Regions from separate parts of the Streptomyces thermoviolaceus genome, predicted to be linked through region 2. Evidence: riboswitches for the same ligand, from Rfam matches in the RefSeq annotation. Region 2 holds a riboswitch; the other holds the start of a gene.

Region 1 (6,199 bases), 1.1 Mb from region 2:
CCTTCACCAGGGCCTGGGCGAGCACGGTCGCGGTGGTCGTACCGTCACCGGCGACGTCGTCCGTCTTCTTGGCGACTTCCTTGACCAGCTCGGCGCCGATCTTCTCGTACGGGTCCTCGAGCTCGATCTCCTTGGCGATGGAAACACCGTCGTTGGTGATCGTGGGGGCGCCCCACTTCTTCTCGAGGACGACGTTGCGGCCCTTGGGGCCGAGGGTCACCTTGACGGCGTCCGCGAGCTGGTTCATGCCGCGCTCGAGGCCGCGCCGCGCCTCCTCGTCGAACGCGATGATCTTGGCCATGTGAAGTGGTCCCTCCAGGACTGGGGGTGATTCCTTCGGACCGCGCCCGCGCCCGCGACGGACGGCTCGCCGGCCTCGTGGTTCCTTGCCCCACCCGGCCTGCGGGCCTCACCGACCCGGTCCTTCGCTGTCACTCTCACCTTCAGAGTGCTAACGCCACCAATGATTAGCACTCGGCATGCCCGAGTGCAAGGCGCACCGGCGGAGCGGGCCCCGTCCGGCGGCCGCCGGCCGAGGCACACGTGCGGCACGCGGCGCACGGCGACGGGCCCGCACCCGGCGCCTGATGTGAGCGGCGGACGGTGTCGGACGCGGGCGGGAGGACGTCCGCGGCCGGTGGTGGACGCGGGCGGTGGAGAGCACCGGCCGGTGCCGGGTGGCCGTGCCGCGTGCGCACGGCGAGGGGCCCGCACCCGGTGCCGGGTGCGGGCCCCTTGTCGTGGACTGTTCAGGCGGTGACGCGAACCATGTCGGCCTGCGGGCCCTTCTGGCCCTGCGAGATCTCGAACTCGACCCGCTGGCCCTCTTCCAGCGTGCGGTAGCCGTCCATCTGGATCGCGCTGTAGTGGACGAAGACGTCCGCACCACCGTCGACCGCGATGAAGCCGTAGCCCTTCTCCGCGTTGAACCACTTGACGGTGCCCTGAGCCATGCCTAACTCCCCTGATACTGGCCCTTGCACAGATCCACACTTCGCGGATCCGGGTCAGACCTCACCCCCCGTGCATCGGGGGCGTGCGCCGGAACGCGTCGACCGCGGCTGAATGTATCTGCCCAACTGCCGTCTGCAACAGGTCAATCGGACGAGAAATCCGGACGCGCACGGTCGGGAATATGCCGAGAATTCCTCTGTTCTCAGGGCAAGTCGGGCCGCACGAACAAGGAAAAAGCCACAAAAGACCCGCACACTTTGGCTGCATCTTGTCGGCGTGCGGGGTGAATCCAGGGCCCCGTCGGGAGACGATCGGGAGCGCGTTCCCCGATTCTATCGCGTTCAATCACACGGAATTGCCCCCTCCGGATTTCTCGCGGAGGGGGCATCCCGGTGAACGGACGGTGACCGCGGTCGCTGGGTGCGGTGTCGGGCTCAGCCGCCGGCGACCGCCGGAATGATCGACACGCCCGCGCCGTCCGGTGTGGCCGTCTGCAGGCCCTGCTCGAAGCGGACGTCGTCGTCGTTGACGTAGACATTGACGAACCGGCGCAGCTTGCCCTGGTCGTCCAGCACGCGGGCGGCGATGCCGGTGTGCTTCTTGTCCAGGTCCGCGATGACCTCGGCGAGGGTGGCGCCCTCGGCGGTCACCTCGGCCTGGCCGCCGGTGTAGGTGCGCAGGATGGTGGGGATGCGAACGGTCACGCTCATGCGAGGCCAGCCTCTCGGAAGGAGTCCAGGGTCGGGCGGATGGTCGCGGTCAGGCCGGTGCCGGCCACCGCGTCCAGGGTCTTGAGACCGTCACCGGTGTTGAGGACGACGGTGGTCTTCGACGGGTCGAGCTGTCCGTTCTCGATCAGCTTGCGGGTCACGCCGACGGTGACGCCGCCGGCGGTCTCCGCGAAGACGCCCTCGGTGCGGGCGAGCAGCTTGATGGCGTCGACGATCTGCTCGTCCGTCACGTCCTCCACCGCGCCGCCGGTGCGGCGGGCGATGTCGAGGACGTAGGGGCCGTCGGCCGGGTTGCCGATGGCCAGCGACTTGGCGATGGTGTCCGGCTTCTGCGGGCGCACCACGTCGTGACCGGCCTTGAAGGCGGTGGACACCGGGGAGCAGCCCGCGGCCTGAGCACCGAAGATCTTGTACGGCTTGTCCTCGACCAGGCCCAGCTCGATCAGCTCCCGCAGGCCCTTGTCGACCTTGGTGAGCTGGGAACCGGAGGCGATGGGGACGACGATCTGGTCGGGCAGCCGCCAGCCGAGCTGCTCGCAGATCTCGTACGCCAGCGTCTTGGAGCCCTCGGCGTAGTAGGGGCGCAGGTTGACGTTGACGAAGCCCCAGCCCTCGCCGGCCGGGTCGCCGATCAGCTCGGAGCAGAAACGGTTCACGTCGTCGTAGGTGCCCTCGATGCCCACGAGGTCGCCGCCGTAGACGGCGGCCATGACGACCTTGCCCTGCTCCAGGTCGTGCGGGATGAACACGCAGGAGCGCAGTCCGGCCCGGGCGGCGGCGGCACCGACGGCGCCGGCCAGGTTGCCGGTGGAGGAGCAGGACAGCGTGGTGAAGCCGAAGGCGCGGGCGGCCTCCAGCGCCTGGGCGACGACGCGGTCCTTGAACGAGTGGGTCGGGTTGCCGGAGTCGTCCTTGACGTACAGCCCGCCGGTGACACCGAGTTCGGCGGCCAGTCGGTCGGCCTTGACCAGTCGCGTCCAGCCGGGGTTCAGGTTCGGCTTGTCGGCGACGTCTTCGGGGACCGGGAGCAGCGGTGCGTAGCGCCAGATGCTGGCGGGACCGGCCTCGATCCGCTTGCGCAGGGTGTCGGTGTCGTAGGCGGAGAAGTCATAGGCGACCTCCAGCGGGCCGAAGCACTCCTCGCACGCGAAGACCGGGCCGAGAGGCACGCGGTGCCCGCACTCGCGACAGCTCAGCGCGGCGGCGGGGCCCAGATCGACGGTGGAGGACGTGCTGCTTGCAACGGTGTGCACAGCCATGGAGGCGAGGCCCTTTCTCCTCATCTTCCTCACGACGCATCTCGTCGTGAGACGGATTTGGCACCTTCCCTAGCCGGGAGCCTCGCGCGGACGAGACCGGCTGGAGGGTTGCCGGGGCTTCATCGGGCCGTGTCCCTCTGCCCCTCTGGATGAGCGGTATGCGGTTGTGGATCGCGGACGACCCCGGCATGCGACGGTCCTCCGCGTTGGTCAAGACTGTAACCGAAGGCCGGACGACCGAAAGGGGTCGTCCGAACCGCGAGACGGATCACACGATCATGTGCTGCTGCGTCGACAAGGGCGTGCAGCGGCCTCACGAGCAGGGGTGAAGGAGCCGCCGACCGTGCTGCAAGAAGTCGAGCGCTGGCTGAGGACACGCTCCTGGTCGGTGACCGATCGTCCGCTCGACACGATCCTGGCCGCCAAACGGGCCGGCGGGTCGGTGGTCAGCGTGGTGCTGCCCGCGCTCAACGAGGAGGAGACGGTCGGCGACATCGTCTCCGCGATACGGCGGGAGCTGATCGAGCGGGTGCCGCTGGTGGACGAGCTGGTGGTCGTCGACTCCGGCTCCAAGGACCGCACCGCCGAGGTGGCCGCCGCGGCCGGTGCCCGGGTCGAGCACCGGGACGCGATCCTGCCGCGGATCCCGGCGGTGCCGGGCAAGGGCGAGGTGCTGTGGCGGTCGCTGCTGGTCACCCGCGGCGACGTGATCTGCTTCGTCGACGCCGACCTGCGGGAGTTCTCCGCCGACTTCGTCACCGGCATCGTCGGGCCGCTGCTGACCGACCCGGACGTGCAGCTGGTCAAGGCGATGTACGACCGTCCGCTGGCGGGTGCCGCCGGGCAGGGCGGGCGGGTCACCGAGCTGATGGCCCGTCCGTTGCTGAACATGCACTGGCCGCAGCTGGCCGGTTTCGTGCAGCCGCTCGGGGGCGAGTACGCGGCCCGCCGTTCGCTGCTGGAGCGGCTGCCGTTCCCGGTCGGCTACGGGGTGGAGCTGGGCATGCTGGTCGACGCCCTGCACCTGGTCGGGCTGGACGCGCTCGCCCAGGTCGACGTGGGCGTGCGCGTCCACCGGCATCAGGACGGCCAGGCGCTGGGCCGGATGGCCGCCGCGATCTACCGCACCGCCCAGCTCCGCCTGGCCCGCGGCCACCTGGTCCGCCCGCTGCTGACCCAGTTCGAGCGGGGCGCGGACGGTTTCGAGCCGCGGACCTATCCGGTGGACACCGAGGAACGCCCGCCGATGGCGCACATCGCGGAGTACGCGGCGCGGAAGGTGGCCTGAGCCGGGCGGCGGCTCACCGGGGCGGGCGTTGTCGCGGGGCGTTCCGGCGCCGCCGGGCGGATCAGCCGGCCACGCCGTCCGACCAGCGCCAGCGGCCCGATCCGTCCGGCCGGCAGGTCAGGTACTCGCCGCCCTTGCCGTAGGTGCTCAGGCCGTGGTGGCGCTGGGCGCAGAACTGTCCGTCGGCGTAGCAGTTGCCGGCCGGGCTGGTGATCGCGCAGGCCTTGCCGCCCCCACCGCTGCTGCTCGTGCCGCCGCTGGTGCCGCCGGAGCCGCTGCCGCCGCCCCCGCTGCTGCCGCCGGAGGAGCCGGCGTGTGCGGGCGCCGGGGTGTGCAGCAGCCGGCCGGCGCAGTCGTGGCCGTCGCGGGCCAGGGTGAAGGTCACGCCGTCGGCGCCGGTGTCCTGGTCGCAGACCTTCTCGTCGGGGCTCCAGGCGGAGGCCCGGCGTCCAGTGCCCTCGAGCTGGACGGCGTAGGTGATGTGGTCGGCCTCGGCGGCGGCGATGGCCGTGCCGATGGCGGGAGCCGGTGTAGTCGCGCAGGGTGGCGGCCGGGCTGGGCGTCGGGCTCGCGGTGTCCGTGTCCGTGGGCTCCGCGGAGGTCTGCGCGGTGTCGCTCGGGGTCGCCGTGACCGCGTGGGCCGCCTTCGACGTGCCGGAGTCGTCACCGCCGCAGCCGGTCAGCGCGAGCGCACCGGCCAGGAGCAGCGCCGCCGCAGCGGCGGACCGGCGCACGCGCGCAACGGATATGAGACGCATGGATCCCCCCCCCCATAGGTCATGTCATAGGTCACGACCCGTCCGCGCGGACCGCACGGACGGAGGTCGCTCGACTGCACACCGTATCCTCATGCTCATCACATGTCTGTCACAAGTCGCCGACGACGGTCCGGTCCGCGCCGCCCCGGGGCGGACCGGGCCGACGTTTGAGTGCCGGGGGGCCGGGCTAGGTTGAGGACCATGGCTGCAACGCACGGTGCCGAGGTGCTGGTCGCGTCCAATCGCGGCCCGGTTTCGTACGAAGTGCTCCCCGACGGTTCCCTCAACGCCCGGCGCGGCGGCGGAGGGCTGGTCTCCGGACTGTCCGCCATCGGACCGGACGCGGGCGCCGTGTGGGTGTGCGCGGCGCTCAGCGAGGCCGACCGGGAGGCGGTACGGCGGACGGCTCGGGCCGGGCGGCTGCCGGCCGAGGTGACCGGCGGGCAGCAGGTGCGGATGCTCGACATCGACGCCGGGGTGTTCTCCGACGCCTACAACGGCATCGCCAACTCGGTGCTGTGGTTCGTCCACCACATGCTGTACCAGACGCCGCTGGAGCCGGTCTTCGACGCGGAGTTCCGCCGCCAGTGGGCGTCCTACGTGACCTACAACCGGGCCTTCGCCGAGGCGCTGGCCGAGGAGGCGGCCGAGGGCGCGGCGGTGGTGGTGCAGGACTACCACCTGACACTGGTGCCGGGAATGCTGCGCGAGCTGCGGCCGGACGTGCGCATCGGGCACTTCTCGCACACCCCGTGGGCTCCGGTGGAGTACTTCCGGATGCTGCCCGACGACATCGCCGAGCAGGTGCTGCGCGGCATGCTCGGCGCGGACCGGCTGGGCTTCCTCACCCGGCGCTGGGCGGACGCCTTCACCGCCTGCTGCGAGGAGCTGGTGGGCGGGCTCGGCACCACCCGGTGCGGGGTGCACGCGCTGGGCGCGGACGGCGCGTTCCTGCGGGAGCGGGCGCAGAGCTTCGACGTCAAGGAACGGATGCTGGCGCTGCGCGAGGAGATCGGGACCGCCCCGGACGGCGGCGCCCGCAGGACGATCGTGCGGGTGGACCGCACCGAACTGTCCAAGAACATCGTGCGCGGCCTGCTGGCCTACCGGCAGCTGCTCGCCGACCGTCCCGAGTGGCGCGAGCGGGTGGTGCACGTGGCGTTCGCCTACCCCTCGCGGCAGGACCTCGCCGTGTACCGGGAGTACACC
Region 2 (6,199 bases):
CCCGCACCCCGCGCGGCGGCGCGAGCAGCACCGGCGCGGCCAGCTCCGCGCCGTCGAAGACACAGGTGACCTCCGCCCCGGTCTGCGCGGCGAGCTGGGACAGCTGTCCGAGCAGCCGCAGCCGCTGCTTCTCCAGCGGCATCTGCGGATAGCCGGTCTTGGTGACGTTGTAGCCGTCGACGACCAGATGGACCTGCGGCAGCGCGAGCAACTGGTCCAGGATCGCGGGGTCGTCCTCGGACAGCGCACGGGCGGCGATGTCCTTCGGCGTCATCCGCCCCGGCTCCACCGCGTCCACGGTCTCCGCGGGCCGCACGGACACCGGCGGCAGCGCCAGTTCCCGGCGCAGCCCCTGCGCGGCGTCCAGCACGGTGTCCAGCAGCAGCCGGACCCGCATGTCCTCCACGCTGCGTCCCTCGCGGGCCGCCCGCCGGGTGGCCTCCAGCGCGGCCTCCGCCTCGCCCAGGCGGGCCTTGAGCCGCCGGGTCTCGCTCTCGGCCGCCGACAACTGCGCCTGCCCCTCGGCGCGCACCGCCTCCGTCTCCGACCGCGCGGCGCGCAGCGCGGCCTGGCCGCGCTTGACGTCGCTGAGCGCACTGCGCAGCTTGCGCTGCAACGCGTCGGCCTCCTTGCGGGCGGCCTCCAGCTCGGTGCGCAGCCGCTCGGTCTCGGCCCGGGTGCGCTCGCGCATCTGGGCGAGCTGGGCGCGCAGCCGCTCCAGTTCGGCCCGGCTCGCCTCCTCGGCGCGCTCGGCGTGGGCCCGCCTCACCTCCTCGCCGGCGGCGGTGACCAGCTTGACCCAGCCGGCGGGCCGCAGCACATACGCGGCGGCGGCCACGTCCAGGGGATCCGCGGCCGGCGGCGGCGACCCGTCCTCCAGCGCGCCGCACAGCTCCGGCTGCGCCTCGCGGAACTTCTCCCCGACGCGCTGCCGGAACAGCGTGTCGTTCTCCACCGCGGCCGCCATCGCGTTGCCCGCGAACTTGGTGCGGCTCTTCGGCGCGAACCGGGCGTACTGCCGCAGTTGCAGCGGCAGCTCGGCCATGGTGAGCCGGCCGAAGGCGTCGGCGACGATCTGCACGACCCTGCGGCGCACGCTCTCGGGCAGCGGACGGTCGAGCACCTCAGCGGCGCCGTCGTCCGGCTCCCCGCCTCGTGTCTGCTCCATCCGTCACCCCAATGCCTAGCGGTCCCCCTCGCGGGGGTACCTGTGCCGGCCGCTCCGCTCAGGAGCCGGCGCCCGGCCTGTCCACGAGTTCCACCTTGTCCACGGCGTTGCACCAGCGGCACCGCACCGACTCGATGGTCTCACTGAGCACCTCGCGCTCCTCCACCGTGGGTTCGCCGGCGAGGTCGAGGTGGACGTACTCCACGACCTTCGACGAACGCGTCACGTCGAAGCGGGTGAGGTTGCCGCAGAGGGTGCAGCGCCACCGCGTCGTGGCGGTCGGCTGGGGAACCGTCATCGTGACTGCTCGCTTCCTTCCAGTGTCCGGTGCCCCGCATCGCTCGGGCGCACCGGGTCCGGCTCGTAACCCTACGGCCTCGCACCCCCGGCCCGCCCCGGGGTCCGCAGCGGCGAGGCGGTCTGCGCGGATGCGTCCCGGTACGCCATGCTCTGTGCACATGACCGGCGACACGAAGACGGTGACCGGCCGGGCGGCCCGGGCCTGGAAGGCGCTGCGGACCACGCCCGCGCCGGTGACCTGCGCCCTGATCGTGGTGTGCTGTGTCCTGTTCGCGATCGGCCCCGCCTCCGGGCTCGACCCCCGGCTGGGCACCGGGGACGCGCTGCTGGAGGCCCAGCGCTCCTACTTCCGGCGCTGGGGGGTGATCCCCGCCGAACTGCTCACCGGGGACCCGCGGGCCGCCCTGACCCCGGCGACGGCGCTGTTCGTGCACGGCAGCTGGGTCCATCTGCTCGGCAACATGCTCTTCCTGTACGTCTTCGGCGCGATGACCGAGCAGCGGATGGGCCGCCTGCCGTTCCTTCTGTTCTACCTCGGCTGCGGCTGCCTCGCCCTGCTGGGCTACGCCGTCGCCCACGCCGCCTCCGAGCAGACCCTGGTGGGCGCCTCCGGGGCGATCTCCGCGGTCCTCGGTGCCTTTCTGTATCTGTTCCCGCGGGCGCGGGTGACCAGCGTCCTGCCGTTCCTGTTCTTCCTGCCGCTCAGACTGCCGGCGTGGATCGTCCTGCCGTTCTGGGCGACCCTGCAGTGGCTGGCCGCCGGGCGGGCCGGCCAGGGCCCGGGCGTGGCCTACCTCGCCCATGTGATCGGCTTCGCCCTGGGCTTCGCCTGCGCATGGGTCCGCTACGGGCGGCGGACTAGAGTGAAGCCCGCCCCTGCTCCGGCTCCCGAGGGAGAGAACCAGCCGTGATCACCGCGATCGTCCTCATCAAGACCAGCGTGGACCGGATCCCTGAGATCGCCGAGCAGATCGCCGCGCTGGACTCCGTCAGCGAGGTCTTCTCCGTCACCGGCACCTACGACCTGATCGCCATGGTCCGGGTGCGGCAGCACGAGGAACTGGCCGAGGTGATCCCCGGGCGGATCAGCAAGATCCCGGGGGTGGAGGCCACGGACACCCATGTGGCCTTCCGTACGTACTCGCAGCACGACCTGGAGGCGGCGTTCGCCATCGGCCTGGACTCCTGACCGCGGCGGGCCGCCTCCCGGCCCGCCCGGGTCACACCACCGGCACGCAGCGGCCGCCCTCCGTGCGGTACTGCCACCTCGCGCCGTCGCGGACCAGCTCCCGCACCGCGGTCACGAACCGTTCGACGTGCTCGTCGGGGGTGCCGGCGCCGAAGCTGACGCGGACGGCGTTCAGCGACGCCTCGCCGGGCGCGGCCTCGGGGGCACCGCACTCGCCCTGCGTCTCGGGGTCGGTGCCGAGCAGGGTCCGCACCAGCGGGTGGGCGCAGAACAGCCCGTCCCGCACCCCGATGCCCCACTCGGCGGAGAGCGCCGCGGCGAAGCGGGAGCTGTTGAAGCCCTCCACCACGAACGAGATCACACCGACCCGCGGGGCGTCGTCACCGAACAACGACAGCACCTTCACTTCGGGCACCTCGGCCAGCCCCGCGCGCACCCGGCGGATCAGGTGCTGCTCGCGCTCCACCAGGGCGTCGAAGCCGGCCTCGGTCAGCGCCTTGCACGCCGATGCGATGGCGTAGGCGCCGATGACGTTCGGGGAGCCGGCCTCGTGCCGGGCGGCGCCGCAGTGCCACTCCACGTCCAGGCTCCCGTCGTCGCGCCGGGTGACGCGGCGGCTGGCCCCGCCGCCGGCCAGGTACGGCTCCGCCTCGTGCAGCCAGTCGGTCCGCCCGGCCAGCACCCCCGCGCCGAACGGGGCGTAGAGTTTGTGGCCGGAGAACGCCACCCAGTCCACGTCGAGGTCCCGCACGGAGACCGGGTGGTGCGGGGCGAGCTGGGCGGCGTCCAGGACGATCCGGGCGCCGTGCGCGTGGGCGGCGGCCGCCAGCTCGGTGACCGGCCACAGCTCCCCGGTGACGTTGGAGGCGCCGGTGACGCAGACCAGGGCCGGGCCGTGGGGTTCGCGCAGGGCCAGCGCCCGCTCCAGGGCGTCCACGGCCTGCCCGGGACTGCGGGGCGCGTCCAGATACGTCACCCGGGCGTCGCGCCAGGGCAGCAGCGAGGCGTGGTGCTCGGTGGCGAAGACGAACACCTGGCAGCCGGCGGGCAGCGCGCGGGCCAGCAGATTGAGGGAGTCGGTGGTGGACCGGGTGAAGATCACCTCGTCGTCGGGGCGGCAGTCGAGGAACTCCGCGACCGTCCGGCGAGAGGACTCGAACAGCTCCGTGGACAGCTGGGACAGGTACCCGGCCCCGCGGTGCACGCTGCCGTAGTACGGCGCGTAGGCGGCCACGTCGTCCCAGACGCGTTGCAGGGCAGGTGCGCTGGCCGCGTAGTCGAGCGCGGCATAGGTGACCTCGCCGCCGGTGACGAGCGGCACGGTGACGTCACGGCCGAGCACGGGCAGCGGGGCGCACACGGACCGGCCGGGGGCGACAGCGGAGACAGACATGGGTGAACTCCCGTGGAGGCAGGCGGCGTCGACCGCGCGAGCCCACGCGCCCCGGGACATGCCGGTGTCCGGGCACGGCTCAGCGCGGAAGACGTGACGCGAAGAGAAGGAAACGCGAGGAGAAAGAAAGAAGAAGGGGGAACGGACGGGGTGTGGCCCCGGGCCTGTCGCGGCTCACCGGCGTCCACGGCCCGCTGCACGGGCGTGGGCGGACGGCGGGAGAACGGGCGACAGGCCTACCGCATTCGCTGGCTCACGAAAGAACTCCCTCGTCACGACCAGGACCCCTGGCCTCGCGCTCGTCAGGAGCGCGCGAGGGGTCCGCGCTTGCCGCAGACCTCGCTGCCTGCGGCCTGGTCTTCACCCGGGGCACCCCGCCACGGACGGAGGGTTGCCGGACAGCCGGCCGGGGCCTGAAGGCTGTCACTCATGACCTGGACGAAAACGTACGCGAAAAGATCGCGGTCCCGCAACCGGTGTCCGGATCGCGGGACCGCACGGCCGCGGGCGGCCGTCAGGCGTTCGCCGGCCCTCAGGCGTTGCTGGCCGCCACCCAGCGGTCCAGCACCCGCCGGGCCGCGCCGGAGTCGATGGACTCGGCCGCCTTGTCCATGCCGGCGCGGATCTGCTCGGCCAGCGTCCCCGGGCCGGGCTCCAGGGCCACCAGGGCGGCCGCGGCGTTCAGCAGCACGGCGTCCCGGACGGGCCCGCGCTCGCCGTCCAGCAGCCGGCGGGCGACCTCCGCGTTGTAGGAGGCGTCGGCGCCGCGCAGCGCCTCGACCGGCACCAGGTCGATGCCGACGTCCCTGGGGTCGAAGGTCTCCTCGGTGACCGTGCCGTCCCGGACCACCCACACCCGGGAGGTGGCCGTGGTGGTCAGCTCGTCCAGGCCGTCGTCCCCGCGGAAGACCAGGGAGGAGTTGCCGCGCTCGGCGAAGACTCCGGCCACGATCGGCGCCATGCGCGCATCGGCGACCCCGACCGCCTGCGCCGAGACCCGGGCCGGATTGGTGAGCGGGCCGAGGAAGTTGAAGGTGGTGCGGATACCGAGCTGGCCGCGGGCCGCGGCGACATGCCGCAGGGCGGGGTGGAACTTCACCGCGAAGCAGAAGGTGATCCCGGCCTCCTCGGCGACCTGGGCCACCCGCTGCGGGCTCAGCTCCAGGTTCACACCCAGCTTCTCCAGGACGTCGGAGGCTCCGGAGGCGGAGGACGCGGCCCGGTTGCCGTGCTTGACCACCTTGGTGCCGGTGCCCGCGACGACGATGGAGGACATCGTGGAGATGTTCACCGTCTTCGCGCCGTCACCGCCGGTGCCGACGATGTCCACGGCCGGCCCGGGGACCTCGATGACACGGGCGTGCTCGTACATCGCCCGGACCAGGCCGGTGATCTCCTGCACCGTCTCGCCCTTGGCCCGCAGCGCCACCGCGAAACCGGCGATCTGAGCGTCCGTCGCCTCGCCGCGCATGATCCGGTCCATGGCCCAGGCGGTGTCATCGGCGTCCAGGTCCCGGCCGGCCAGCAGGGTGTTCAGCACGCGGGGCCAGGAACGGCCCGCCGCGGTGTCGCCTCCAGCGGGGGTCACAGCGCTCATAAGCCGCTCCTGGGTCGGTGTCCGGTGTCCTTGTTCGGTGTCCCTCCCGCGCGGGCGGGACGGGGACGTGCAACGCCTCCACCCTATCCAGCCCCGGGAACGGCACAGGGCCCCGTCCGGGAGCCGGACGGGGCCTGTGACCGGGCGTGGCGACGCTCGGAATCGAAGGATCAGTGGTGGCCGTGGCCGCTCGTGATCTCCTTGTACTCCTCGACGGTCGGCTTGGCGATCTGGTTGCCCTCGCCGTAGTAGGCACGGCTGAGCTTGGCGCGCAGCTTCTCCGTGCCCTTGACCTTGCGCTCGACGCCGTTCTCGTCGACCGTCGGACCGATCTCCACCGGCTCGTACTGGTGGTGAGCGGTGAGCGTGTACAGCTGCTCCTGGCTGAGCGGCTCGTGCACCTCGATGAACTCACCGTGCGGCAGGCGCTTGATGATGCCCGACTCGCGGCCGTGCAGCACCTTGTCGCGGTCCCGGCGCTGCAGGCCGAGGCAGATCCGCTTGGTGACGATGAAGGTGAGAACCGGCACCGCGAAGAACGCGATGCGGACG

Evidence for each region. A riboswitch is a leader RNA that binds a small molecule or an ion and turns the genes downstream of it on or off. The one in region 2 is predicted to bind S-adenosylmethionine.
Region 1: linked by a shared signal. The riboswitch ahead of thrC (threonine synthase) and the one ahead of OG899_RS19770 (aminotransferase class V-fold PLP-dependent enzyme) in region 2 are both predicted to bind S-adenosylmethionine.

What each region holds. Positions count from the first base shown of each region.
Region 1 covers NZ_CP109280.1:3,416,003-3,422,201, reverse strand. The annotation lists gene groL (chaperonin GroEL) at 1-301, opposite strand, end outside; gene OG899_RS15045 (cold-shock protein) at 750-953, opposite strand; gene OG899_RS15040 (MoaD/ThiS family protein) at 1,389-1,664, opposite strand; gene thrC (threonine synthase) at 1,661-2,944, opposite strand; SAM riboswitch class I at 2,962-3,100, opposite strand; gene OG899_RS15030 (glucosyl-3-phosphoglycerate synthase) at 3,288-4,232, shown strand; gene OG899_RS15025 (hypothetical protein) at 4,294-4,617, opposite strand; gene OG899_RS15020 (trehalose-6-phosphate synthase) at 5,192-6,199, shown strand, end outside.
Region 2 covers NZ_CP109280.1:4,537,269-4,543,467, reverse strand. The annotation lists gene OG899_RS19790 (NYN domain-containing protein) at 1-1,168, opposite strand, end outside; gene OG899_RS19785 (hypothetical protein) at 1,227-1,466, opposite strand; gene OG899_RS19780 (rhomboid family intramembrane serine protease) at 1,627-2,379, shown strand; gene OG899_RS19775 (Lrp/AsnC family transcriptional regulator) at 2,376-2,657, shown strand; gene OG899_RS19770 (aminotransferase class V-fold PLP-dependent enzyme) at 2,689-4,050, opposite strand; SAM riboswitch class IV at 4,369-4,485, opposite strand; gene trpD (anthranilate phosphoribosyltransferase) at 4,583-5,647, opposite strand; gene OG899_RS19760 (cytochrome bc complex cytochrome b subunit) at 5,818-6,199, opposite strand, start outside.